DNA from 3 places in the Pseudomonas sp. 43A genome. Region 2 is predicted to be linked to each of the others. Evidence: predicted binding sites of a transcription regulator. Region 2 holds the regulator's gene; each other region holds the start of a gene.
What was found. Region 2 encodes sigma-54, which starts transcription at its own class of promoters, with help from an activator protein. Its sites were predicted from a motif close to ANTGGCATNNANNTTGCTNT; they were not measured.
Positions count from the first base shown of each region.

Region 1: the regulator sigma-54 is predicted to act here: its motif matches at 1,584-1,603, upstream of glnK (P-II family nitrogen regulator).
Region 3: the regulator sigma-54 is predicted to act here: its motif matches at 1,985-2,004, upstream of HUW52_RS22180 (circularly permuted type 2 ATP-grasp protein).

Region 1 covers NZ_CP054880.1:6,773,275-6,776,549, forward strand. The annotation lists gene HUW52_RS30040 (ammonium transporter) at 1-1,005, opposite strand, end outside; gene glnK (P-II family nitrogen regulator) at 1,044-1,382, opposite strand; gene HUW52_RS30050 (accessory factor UbiK family protein) at 1,796-2,056, shown strand; gene HUW52_RS30055 (YifB family Mg chelatase-like AAA ATPase) at 3,057-3,275, shown strand, end outside.
Region 2 covers NZ_CP054880.1:6,095,326-6,098,600, reverse strand. The annotation lists gene ptsN (PTS IIA-like nitrogen regulatory protein PtsN) at 1-161, opposite strand, end outside; gene hpf (ribosome hibernation-promoting factor, HPF/YfiA family) at 174-482, opposite strand; gene HUW52_RS26920 (RNA polymerase factor sigma-54) at 556-2,046, opposite strand; gene lptB (LPS export ABC transporter ATP-binding protein) at 2,234-2,959, opposite strand; gene lptA (lipopolysaccharide transport periplasmic protein LptA) at 2,959-3,275, opposite strand, start outside.
Region 3 covers NZ_CP054880.1:5,089,512-5,092,786, forward strand. The annotation lists gene HUW52_RS22175 (alpha-E domain-containing protein) at 1-530, opposite strand, end outside; gene HUW52_RS22180 (circularly permuted type 2 ATP-grasp protein) at 543-1,952, opposite strand; gene HUW52_RS22185 (ribonuclease E inhibitor RraB) at 2,440-2,787, opposite strand; gene HUW52_RS22190 (hypothetical protein) at 2,997-3,230, opposite strand.

The DNA of each region.
Region 1 (3,275 bases), 680 kb from region 2:
CACAACGCCTGCGGCCAGACCGATGACCAGTGCGCCCATCGGGCCCACGGTGCCGGCAGCCGGAGTAATCGCTACCAGACCGGCCACCACACCCGAAGCGATACCCAGTGCGCTTGGCTTGCCGTGGGTGACCCACTCGGCAAACATCCAGCCCAGTGCCGCAGCAGCGGTAGCAATCTGAGTGACCAGCATCGCCATGCCGGCGGTGCCGTTGGCCGCCGCAGCGGAACCGGCGTTGAAGCCGAACCAGCCGACCCACAGCATCGCCGCGCCCATCAGGGTGTAACCGAGGTTGTGCGGAGCCATCGGGGTGGTCGGGAAGCCTTTACGTTTGCCCAACACCAGGCAGGCAATCAGACCGGCCACACCAGCGTTGATGTGCACCACGGTGCCGCCCGCGAAGTCGAGCACGCCCCAGTCCCACATCAGGCCGCCGTTGCCGGACCAGACCATGTGCGCGATCGGCGCATAAACCAGGGTGAACCAGATGCCCATGAAGATCAGCATCGCGGAGAACTTCATCCGCTCGGCGAATGCACCGACGATCAGCGCTGGAGTGATGATCGCGAAGGTCATCTGGAAGGTGATGAACACCGCCTCAGGGAACAAAGCCGCTGGGCCGGTCAGGCTCGAAGGCGTGACACCGGCGAGGAACGCCTTGCCCATGCCGCCGAAGAACGAGTTGAAGTTGACGACGCCCTGCTCCATGCCGGTGGTGTCGAACGCAATGCTGTAGCCATAAATGACCCACAGGATGCTGATCAGACCGGTAATGGCGAAGCACTGCATCATCACGGAAAGAATGTTTTTCGAGCGAACCATGCCGCCGTAGAACAGCGCCAGGCCGGGGATGGTCATGAACAGCACGAGGGCTGTCGAGGTGAGCATCCAGGCGGTGTCGCCGGAATTGAGGACTGGGGCCGCCACTTCGTCTGCCGCCATTGCAAGGCTGGGCATTACGATGGACAACAGGGCTCCTAGCCCTGCGAATTTACGCAGAGTCATATTGTTTTCTCCTGGGGCGTTGGGGTTTGTGGCGGCGGTTAAATCGCGTCGGTATCGGTTTCGCCGGTACGGATGCGGATCGCCTGTTCCAGATTGACCACGAAGATCTTGCCGTCACCGATCTTGCCGGTGTTGGCCGCTTTGGTTATCGCCTCGATAACCCGATCCAGATCCTTGTCGTCGATGGCCACGTCGATTTTCACCTTGGGCAGAAAATCGACCACATATTCCGCGCCGCGATACAGCTCGGTGTGACCCTTCTGCCGGCCGAAGCCTTTGACTTCAGTAACGGTAATGCCCTGCACGCCGATTTCGGACAGCGACTCGCGCACGTCGTCCAACTTGAACGGCTTGATGATGGCAGTGACTAGCTTCATGAAACTCTCTCCCGAATTGGTGGACTTGCCCCAGGAAAACAAACCCGACTCAAGTCTAAGCGCAGTGCCTGGCTTTGTAACGCATCGTCGGCCATACCTGCCCGACTGACGCCAGCTAACCGCTGCTGACGAAACTCCCCGCTCCGTCTGCCGCACTGCATTCGTCACAGCGACTGCATCAGTGCATGGGTCGAAGGTGACTAAGCAGAAACCTTGCCATCTCGCCAAAATCCCCTGATTTCAATCCCTTGGCCGCTGCCGCAAGCCGTCGCGTGCAAAACGCTATCCGGATACGCACAACAACGGTGCGTCGCCGTCCGTCCGCCTGCGCGAAAAGCGTGCATCCCTGACCACGAGATTGACTATAGACACTGCGTGATACACTGCCGGCCATTGTTTCCAGGACATCCACCATGCTCGCGCCCAAAGACTTCCTCGACGCCCTGAGCGGCACCGCCTCCCGCCTGTTCAGCGGCGACACCCCGCTGCCAAAAGCCGAAATCGAAAGCCAGTTCAAGATGCTGCTGCAAAGTGCCTTCAGCAAACTCGACCTGGTCAGCCGTGAAGAGTTTGATAGTCAGATGGTTGTGTTGGCGCGTACTCGCGCACGCCTCGAGAGCCTTGAAGCCAAGGTTGCCGAGATGGAAGCCAAGCTGACACCGCCAGCCGAATAACCCCGCAATCCCCTGTGGGAGCTAGCCTGCTAGCGATTGAAGGTCGGCACGACCTTCCCGTTCTTGGCAAACATTCGAAGTATGTATGTCGAAAGGTCAATCAAACCGCTCCTGCCGAGACAGGAGCGGTTTCCGTCAGCTCAATCCTTACAACGAATTATTCCAACGGTCTCGCAGAATCTCGTACAGGCGAAAAGCCCATAACGCGACCCTGACGAGGCGCCACATATGTTTAAGAAACTTAGACATACTTTGGCCCTCCTTGCGTGGGGCCAAACCTCCGATGCACTTTCCGGCGTACGAACACCTTCGGGACTACACACGAGTGTGTCCGCCAAGGCGGCCGGGTGTGGGCTCCCCAAGATCAGCACCGGCACGGGTCTCAAACCGTGTCGAGGAACATGAATTTTTTTCGCTCCCGACCACACTTTGCGAACACTCGATGAGTGGGCATCGTCACGGCGAATGGTATTCGCTGTCCGGCCGTGGCATTTAAACAAGTTGTATCAAGTCGTTATCATGTACTGGCAAACCGATTTCGGTCCTCGAATCTTTTAATCGATTGATTGGCTGAAATTTCAATGATGCTTGCGCCACCGGTCAAATATGCATAATCTCGGGCAACACGAGTGTGTCCGCTAAGGATGCGCAGGCCTTGGCCTCACCGAAGCCTGCATATAAAAAACCGCCTTCTCAAGGCGGTTTTTTTTCGTCTCGATTTTCATGGGGCATGACCCATAATCCACGTTTACCTCACGGAGGCCACTGCGAAGCATCCATGTGAAAGCACCGAACTATTTTGCGGAGTGCCTACGCCTGTGGAACCTGAGTACCGCAAAAAATGACCGCCTAACAGGCGGTTTTTTATGCCTGCAGGTTATTGTCTCCTGCAACATCCGGTGAAAATTCGCTCATAGAATCCACCTAGCAACATCCCCTCCCCCAACTACCCTTTAAAAACCCGCAGGAAGCGGCCCCCGATTCAGCTCAAGGAACGACCATGTCCCTCTCCATCGTCCACAGTCGCGCCCAGATAGGCGTGGAAGCCCCCGCTGTCACCGTCGAAGTCCATCTGGCCAACGGACTGCCGTCGCTGACCATGGTCGGGCTGCCCGAGGCGGCGGTGAAGGAGAGCAAGGATCGGGTGCGCAGCGCGATCATCAATTCCGGGCTGCAGTTTCCGGCGCGGCGGATCACCTTGAATCTGGCGCCGGCGGAT
Region 2 (3,275 bases):
TTTTCACGGGCAATCAATGCCTCGAAGACATCCTGCATGGCCAGATCCGGCACTTCTTTATGGATAAGGTTGGCAATTTGTTCGAGGGCTTTCTTTTTACTGCCGCCCGGCACGTTCACCAGGGAACGGCCGGGGGTCAGGATGTTTTCAAGTCGGATCATGGGTTAGGGGTGTTAACGACCGGTCGCGCCCTGGAGGAGGCTCTGGGTCTTTTCCTTATGCTTTTTGAGTTGGCGATCCAGCTTGTCGGTGAGTGAGTCGATCGCAGCGTACATATCAGTATCTTCTGCGTTGGCGACCACTTCGCTGCCGGGAATATGCAAGGTGGCTTCGATTTTCTGCTTCAGCTTTTCGACGCACATCGTGACTTGCACGTTGGTGATCTTGTCGAAATGTCGCTCCAGTCGTTGGAGTTTTTCCTCGATATAGGAACGCAGAGGTTGGGTCACTTCCAGTTGGTGTCCACTGATGTTGACTTGCATACAGCTTCTCCTTCGTTGCCAGTGCATAAAGCGGCAGGCTGGATAGCCTGCCACTGGAACGCTGTAACGTGGCTTACATCAACCGCTTGCGTTCGCTCGAAGGCGCGATCCCGAGGGATTCGCGGTACTTGGCGACGGTGCGGCGAGCCACCTGAATGCCTTGTGCTTCCAGTAAACCAGCGATCTTGCTGTCACTCAACGGCTTTTTCTGATTTTCCGCGGCAACCAGTTTTTTGATGATCGCGCGAATCGCCGTGGACGAGCATTCGCCGCCTTCAGAGGTGCTGACGTGGCTGGAGAAAAAGTATTTCAGTTCATAAATACCGCGCGGGGTATGCATGAATTTCTGCGTGGTCACCCGGGAAATCGTCGATTCGTGCATGCCCACGGCTTCGGCGATGTCATGCAGCACCAGCGGTTTCATGGCTTCGTCGCCGTACTCCAGAAAACCGCGCTGATGCTCGACGATCTGGGTGGCTACTTTCATCAGGGTTTCGTTGCGGCTCTGCAGGCTCTTGATGAACCAGCGAGCTTCCTGCAACTGATTGCGCATGAAAGTGTTGTCGGCGCTGGTGTCGGCGCGACGGACAAAACCGGCGTACTGGGCGTTGACGCGCAGGCGCGGCACCGATTCCTGGTTCAGCTCGACCAGCCAGCGCTCGTTGTCCTTGCGTACGATGACGTCAGGGACGACGTATTCGGCTTCAGTGGACTCGATCTGTGAGCCCGGACGCGGATTGAGGCTTTGCACCAGCTCGATGACCTGGCGCAACTCGTCTTCCTTGAGCTTCATGCGCCGCATCAACTGGCTGTAGTCGCGGCCGCCCAGCAGGTCGATGTAATCGCTGACCAGACGCTTGGCTTCAGCCAGCCAAGGCGTCTTGGCTGGCAGCTGGCGCAATTGCAGCAGCAGGCACTCGCCAAGGTTGCGGGCGCCGATGCCGGCCGGTTCAAACTGCTGGATGCGGTGCAGAACGGCTTCGATTTCGTCCAGTTCGATGTCCAGTTCCGGATCGAACGCTTCGAGGATTTCTTCGAGGGTTTCGTCCAGGTAGCCCTGATTGTTGATGCAGTCGATCAGGGTCACGGCGATCAGGCGATCAGTGTCGGACATCGGCGCGAGGTTCAGTTGCCACAGCAGGTGGCTTTGCAGGCTCTCGCCAGCGGAGGTGCGGGTGGTGAAGTCCCACTCGTCATCATCGCTGCTGGGCAGGCTGCTGGCGCTGGTCTGGTAAACGTCTTCCCAGGCCGTGTCGACCGGAAGCTCGTTGGGGATGCGTTCGTTCCATTCGCCGTCCTCGAGGTTGTCCACCGTCGGGGCGGTTTCCTGATAGGAGGGTTCCTGGATTTCGGTGGGTTTCTGTTCGGCGTTGTCGGCCATCGGATCGGAATTGTCGAAGTCGTCGCCTTCTTCCTGGCGTTCGAGCATCGGATTGGATTCCAGAGCCTCCTGGATTTCCTGTTGCAGATCCAGGGTCGACAATTGGAGCAGGCGGATGGCCTGTTGCAGCTGCGGTGTCATCGTCAGCTGCTGGCCCATTCTCAAGACTAGCGATGGTTTCATGGCAGGGGCTTAACACCTTATTCGCCGGCGCTATGCGCCATCCACTACAGGGCGCCGGGGCGCCAAACTTAAGCAAATTATATGCCTGAAACTGAAGTGTTTGCCTAGAGCGCTGTAACAATTAAAGCGTATTAAATCCTGCTTGAATCGAAACAGCGCCCGGGCGGCGCACCGGGCACTGTTACGCTTACAGGCGGAACTCGTGACCCAGATACACTTCCTTGACCAGATCGTTGGCCAGGATGGTTTCTGCATCGCCTTCAGCAATGAGCTGGCCATCGTTGACGATGTACGCGGTTTCGCAGATGTCCAGCGTCTCACGGACGTTGTGGTCGGTGATCAATACACCGATGCCCTTGGCCTTGAGGTGGTGGATGATCTGCTTGATGTCGCCGACCGAAATCGGGTCGACACCGGCGAACGGTTCGTCGAGCAGGATGAATTTCGGTGCCGTTGCCAGCGCGCGAGCGATTTCCACCCGGCGGCGTTCACCACCGGAAAGGCTCATGCCGAGGTTGTCGCGGATGTGGCTGATGTGGAATTCCTGCAGCAGGCTTTCCAGCTCCTTGCGGCGACCGGCCTTGTCGAGTTCCTGACGGGTCTCGAGGATGGCCATGATGTTGTCGGCCACCGACAGTTTGCGGAAGATCGACGCTTCTTGCGGCAGATAGCCGATGCCGGCCTTTGCACGGCCGTGCATTGGCTGATGGCTGACGTCCAGATCATCGATCAGTACGCGGCCCTGATCGGCCTGCACCAGGCCAACGATCATGTAGAAGCACGTGGTCTTGCCGGCACCGTTCGGGCCGAGCAGACCGACGATCTGGCCGCTGTCGATCGACAGGCTGACATCACGCACGACCTGGCGGCTTTTATAGGCCTTGGCCAGGTGCTGAGCTTTCAGAGTTGCCATTACTGGGTTTTCTCGTCGGTTTTCTTCTTCGGCTGGATCACCATGTCGATGCGCGGACGCGTCTCGGTGACCTTGCTGCCGGTAGCGCGGCCGGCGCTGGCCAGTTTCTTCACGGTGTCATAGACGATTTTCTCGCCCTGAGTGACGTTGCCGTCTTTGTCGACGACCTTGGCCTTGTCGATCAGTACGACGCGGTTTTGCTGGGCATGGTATTGAATCGTCACGCCGTAGCCTTGAACCGGTTTGGTATCGCCCTGGGTTTGCAACTGCTCGAAGTAAGCCAGGTTGCCCACGGAGGTCACTACGTCGATATCGC
Region 3 (3,275 bases), 1.0 Mb from region 2:
CGCAGCGTATTGTCCGCGCGCTCGATAAACGTCCCGAGACGAATAAAGCGAAACGCATCGTTGCGCATGATCGTGCCGTACGACGCACCACGGAACAGGTGCGAACGCTCCTTGATCCATTCGCAGAAGCGGCTCATGCCATAGCGACTGAGGCCCTGCTCGGCGATCCCGCGAATCTCCAGCCACGTCGAGTTGATGTTCTCCCACATGTCCGCCGTGATGCGTCCGCGTACCGCATGAGCACTGGCCCGCGCCGCGCCGAGGCAGCTGTAGATGCTCGCCGGGTTGGCCGCATCGAGGGCAAAAAAGTGCAACAGGCGTTCAGCGTGCAGCGCGCCATGGCGCTCCAGATAATCGTCGAGGGTGCCGGTGATCAGCAGCGGCATCGCCAGTTCGTGCAAGCCATCGCCGCGACCGTCCTGCGGCATCAGCGACAGCGAATAACTGATGTCGAGCATCCGGGCGAGGTTTTCCGCCCGCTCCAGATAGCGCGACATCCAGTACAGATCCGAGGCAGTTCTACTTAACATGGCAAGCTTCCTTCAATCCTCGACCACCCAGGTGTCCTTGGTTCCGCCGCCCTGTGATGAGTTCACCACCAGAGAGCCTTCACGCAGCGCGACACGGGTCAAACCGCCGGGCACCACGCGGGTTTCGCGACCGGACAAGACAAACGGACGCAAGTCGATATGGCGCGGCGCGATGCCGTTTTCGACAAAGGTCGGACAGGTCGACAGCGACAATGTCGGCTGTGCGATGTACGCGTGAGGCTTGGCTTTGATGCGCTCGCGAAAGGCATCGATTTCCGCCGTCGTCGACGCCGGCCCCACCAACATTCCGTAACCGCCGGAGCCTTGGGTTTCCTTGACCACCAGATCTGGAAGATTGGCCAGCACGTGGGAAAGTTCAGACGGGTTGCGACACTGCCAGGTCGGCACGTTCTTCAGGATCGGTTCTTCGTCGAGATAAAACCGGATCATGTCGGTGACAAACGGATAGACCGACTTGTCATCCGCCACGCCGGTGCCGATGGCATTGGCCAGTACCACATTGCCGGAGCGATAGGACGACAACAGCCCCGGCACGCCGAGCATCGAGTCCGGGTTGAACGCCAGCGGGTCGAGGAATGCGTCGTCGAGACGACGATAGATCACGTCCACCGCTTTCGGGCCGTCGGTGGTGCGCATGAACACCTTGTCGTCACGCACGAACAGATCCGCACCTTCGACCAGTTCAACGCCCATTTCCCGCGCCAGAAACGCGTGCTCGAAGAACGCACTATTGAAGCGTCCCGGCGTCAGCACCACCACGCTCGGGTCATCGATCGGGCTTGAGCTTTTCAGGGTGTCGAGCAGCAGGTTCGGGTAATGATCGATCGGCGCGATGCGCTGGGCGGCGAACAGCTCCGGGAACAGGCGCATCATCATCTTGCGGTCTTCGAGCATGTAGCTCACGCCGCTCGGGGTGCGCAGGTTGTCTTCAAGTACGTAATAGGTGCCGTCGCCATCGCGCACCAGATCGACGCCGGAGATGTGCGAATAGATATCGCGGTGCAGATCCAGGCCTTGCATCGCCAGCTGATACTGCTCGTTGGCCAACACCTGTTCGGCAGGAATGATCCCGGCCTTGATGATGCGCTGTTCGTGATAGAGATCAGCGAGGAACATGTTCAGCGCCTTGACCCGCTGAATACAGCCGCGCTCGACGATCCGCCATTCGCTGGCGGGGATGCTGCGCGGAATGGTATCGAAAGGAATCAGGCGCTCGGTGCCCTGCTCGTCGCCATAGAGCGTGAAAGTAATCCCGGCGCGATGGAACAGCAGATCGGCCTCGCGTCGCCGTTGGGCCAGCAGCTCGTCAGGCGTGTCGGCCAGCCATCGGGCGAACTCGCGATAATGCGGGCGAACCTGGCCGCCGGCGTCGTACATCTCATCAAAATAGGTGCGGATCATGCCGTACTCCTTGTCACCCGGACCTACAGGCCTTCGCAAGGCCCGTGCCATCGGCATAAACGCTTTGATTTCAATCGGTTGGAAATACACGCCGCAGGCACCGCACCATTCCTGTGCGGCAAATGCCCCAACCTGATTGCCCCCGCTTCATTGCGACGCACTGCATCGCCTATCACCAGCATAGTCAGAGTTGATTTCACTGCCCGGCGCTGCCTGCGGATAATCCGCGCATCCGCTGCAAAACTTCCCCGCGCACAGCGCCGCGAAGTCGCCAGCTCAACTGACCTGGACTGCCCTCGCAGCCCGCCCCGCTGTAACCCTGACCGTTTTCCTCTCCTTATCGGTCTTCCCTTTTAGCCACCCTCTCCGGTGGCTTTTTTTTGCCTCGGTTTCTTGTTTCAGGGTTTTGCCACGGTGCTTTGCGTACGCCGGAAACGACAACGGCCAACCCGAAGGTCAGCCGTTGTTCAACCAATGAAACCAGAGATCAGTTCAAACGGTGGCGGCTGCGCACCTCCTGCTTGACGCCCCAGCCTTCGATAATGCCGCCCAGCGGCTCGACCACGGCGGAAAAGCCCTGCTCGAAGTCGCCGATATCGTCATATGTCGCGTACATCACCTTGCTCAATTCCAGCGCCCACGCACCGTCATCACGCACGCTGACCTGGGCATTGATGGATTCACCGCGAAATTTGCCTGCCGCCCTGCGCGCCCGCTCCTCGTCCGGGAAAATGGCGTAGAACTCGATGGGATGGAATCGGGAAAAATCGAAACCGCCTTCTTTCATGCGGCGCAGAACATTGCTGCTGATGTCTTCTTGATAGGCTGTGCTCATGAATCGTCCCCCTCGCATAGATGGATAGACTTTCCGTATTCCCGCCCCGGGCCTTTGGCCAAAGTACGACGGCAACGTGGTTGCACGCGGGAACAAGCATGTAGCTGACAAGACCAGACCTTAGCGATCCGTTCGCTGATCTCGCTTGCAGAGTAGCCCCAAGTTAGAGCCGCTGCCAAGGCCTGGTTTCAAAGGTGACAGGAAGAATGTCAGATAGGAGTGATGCTGCGGATTTCGATGCTGTTCTGGGATTTCAGGCTTTTCACGCCTGCATCGGCGGTACGCCCTTCCAGATCATTCAGGTCCAGTTCGGCGGCGACGGGCAGAAGCCGTGCCTTGATCAATCGAGCGGCCTCATCGTCGCTGGGGCATTCCGCACGCTCGAACACCTCATCGACAATTTCACCATGATCGTCCACGAAAGTGACTTTCCACTTTTGCATCGGTGCCTCCTCGATCAAACCCGCAAATGGGCTTACACCTATCTC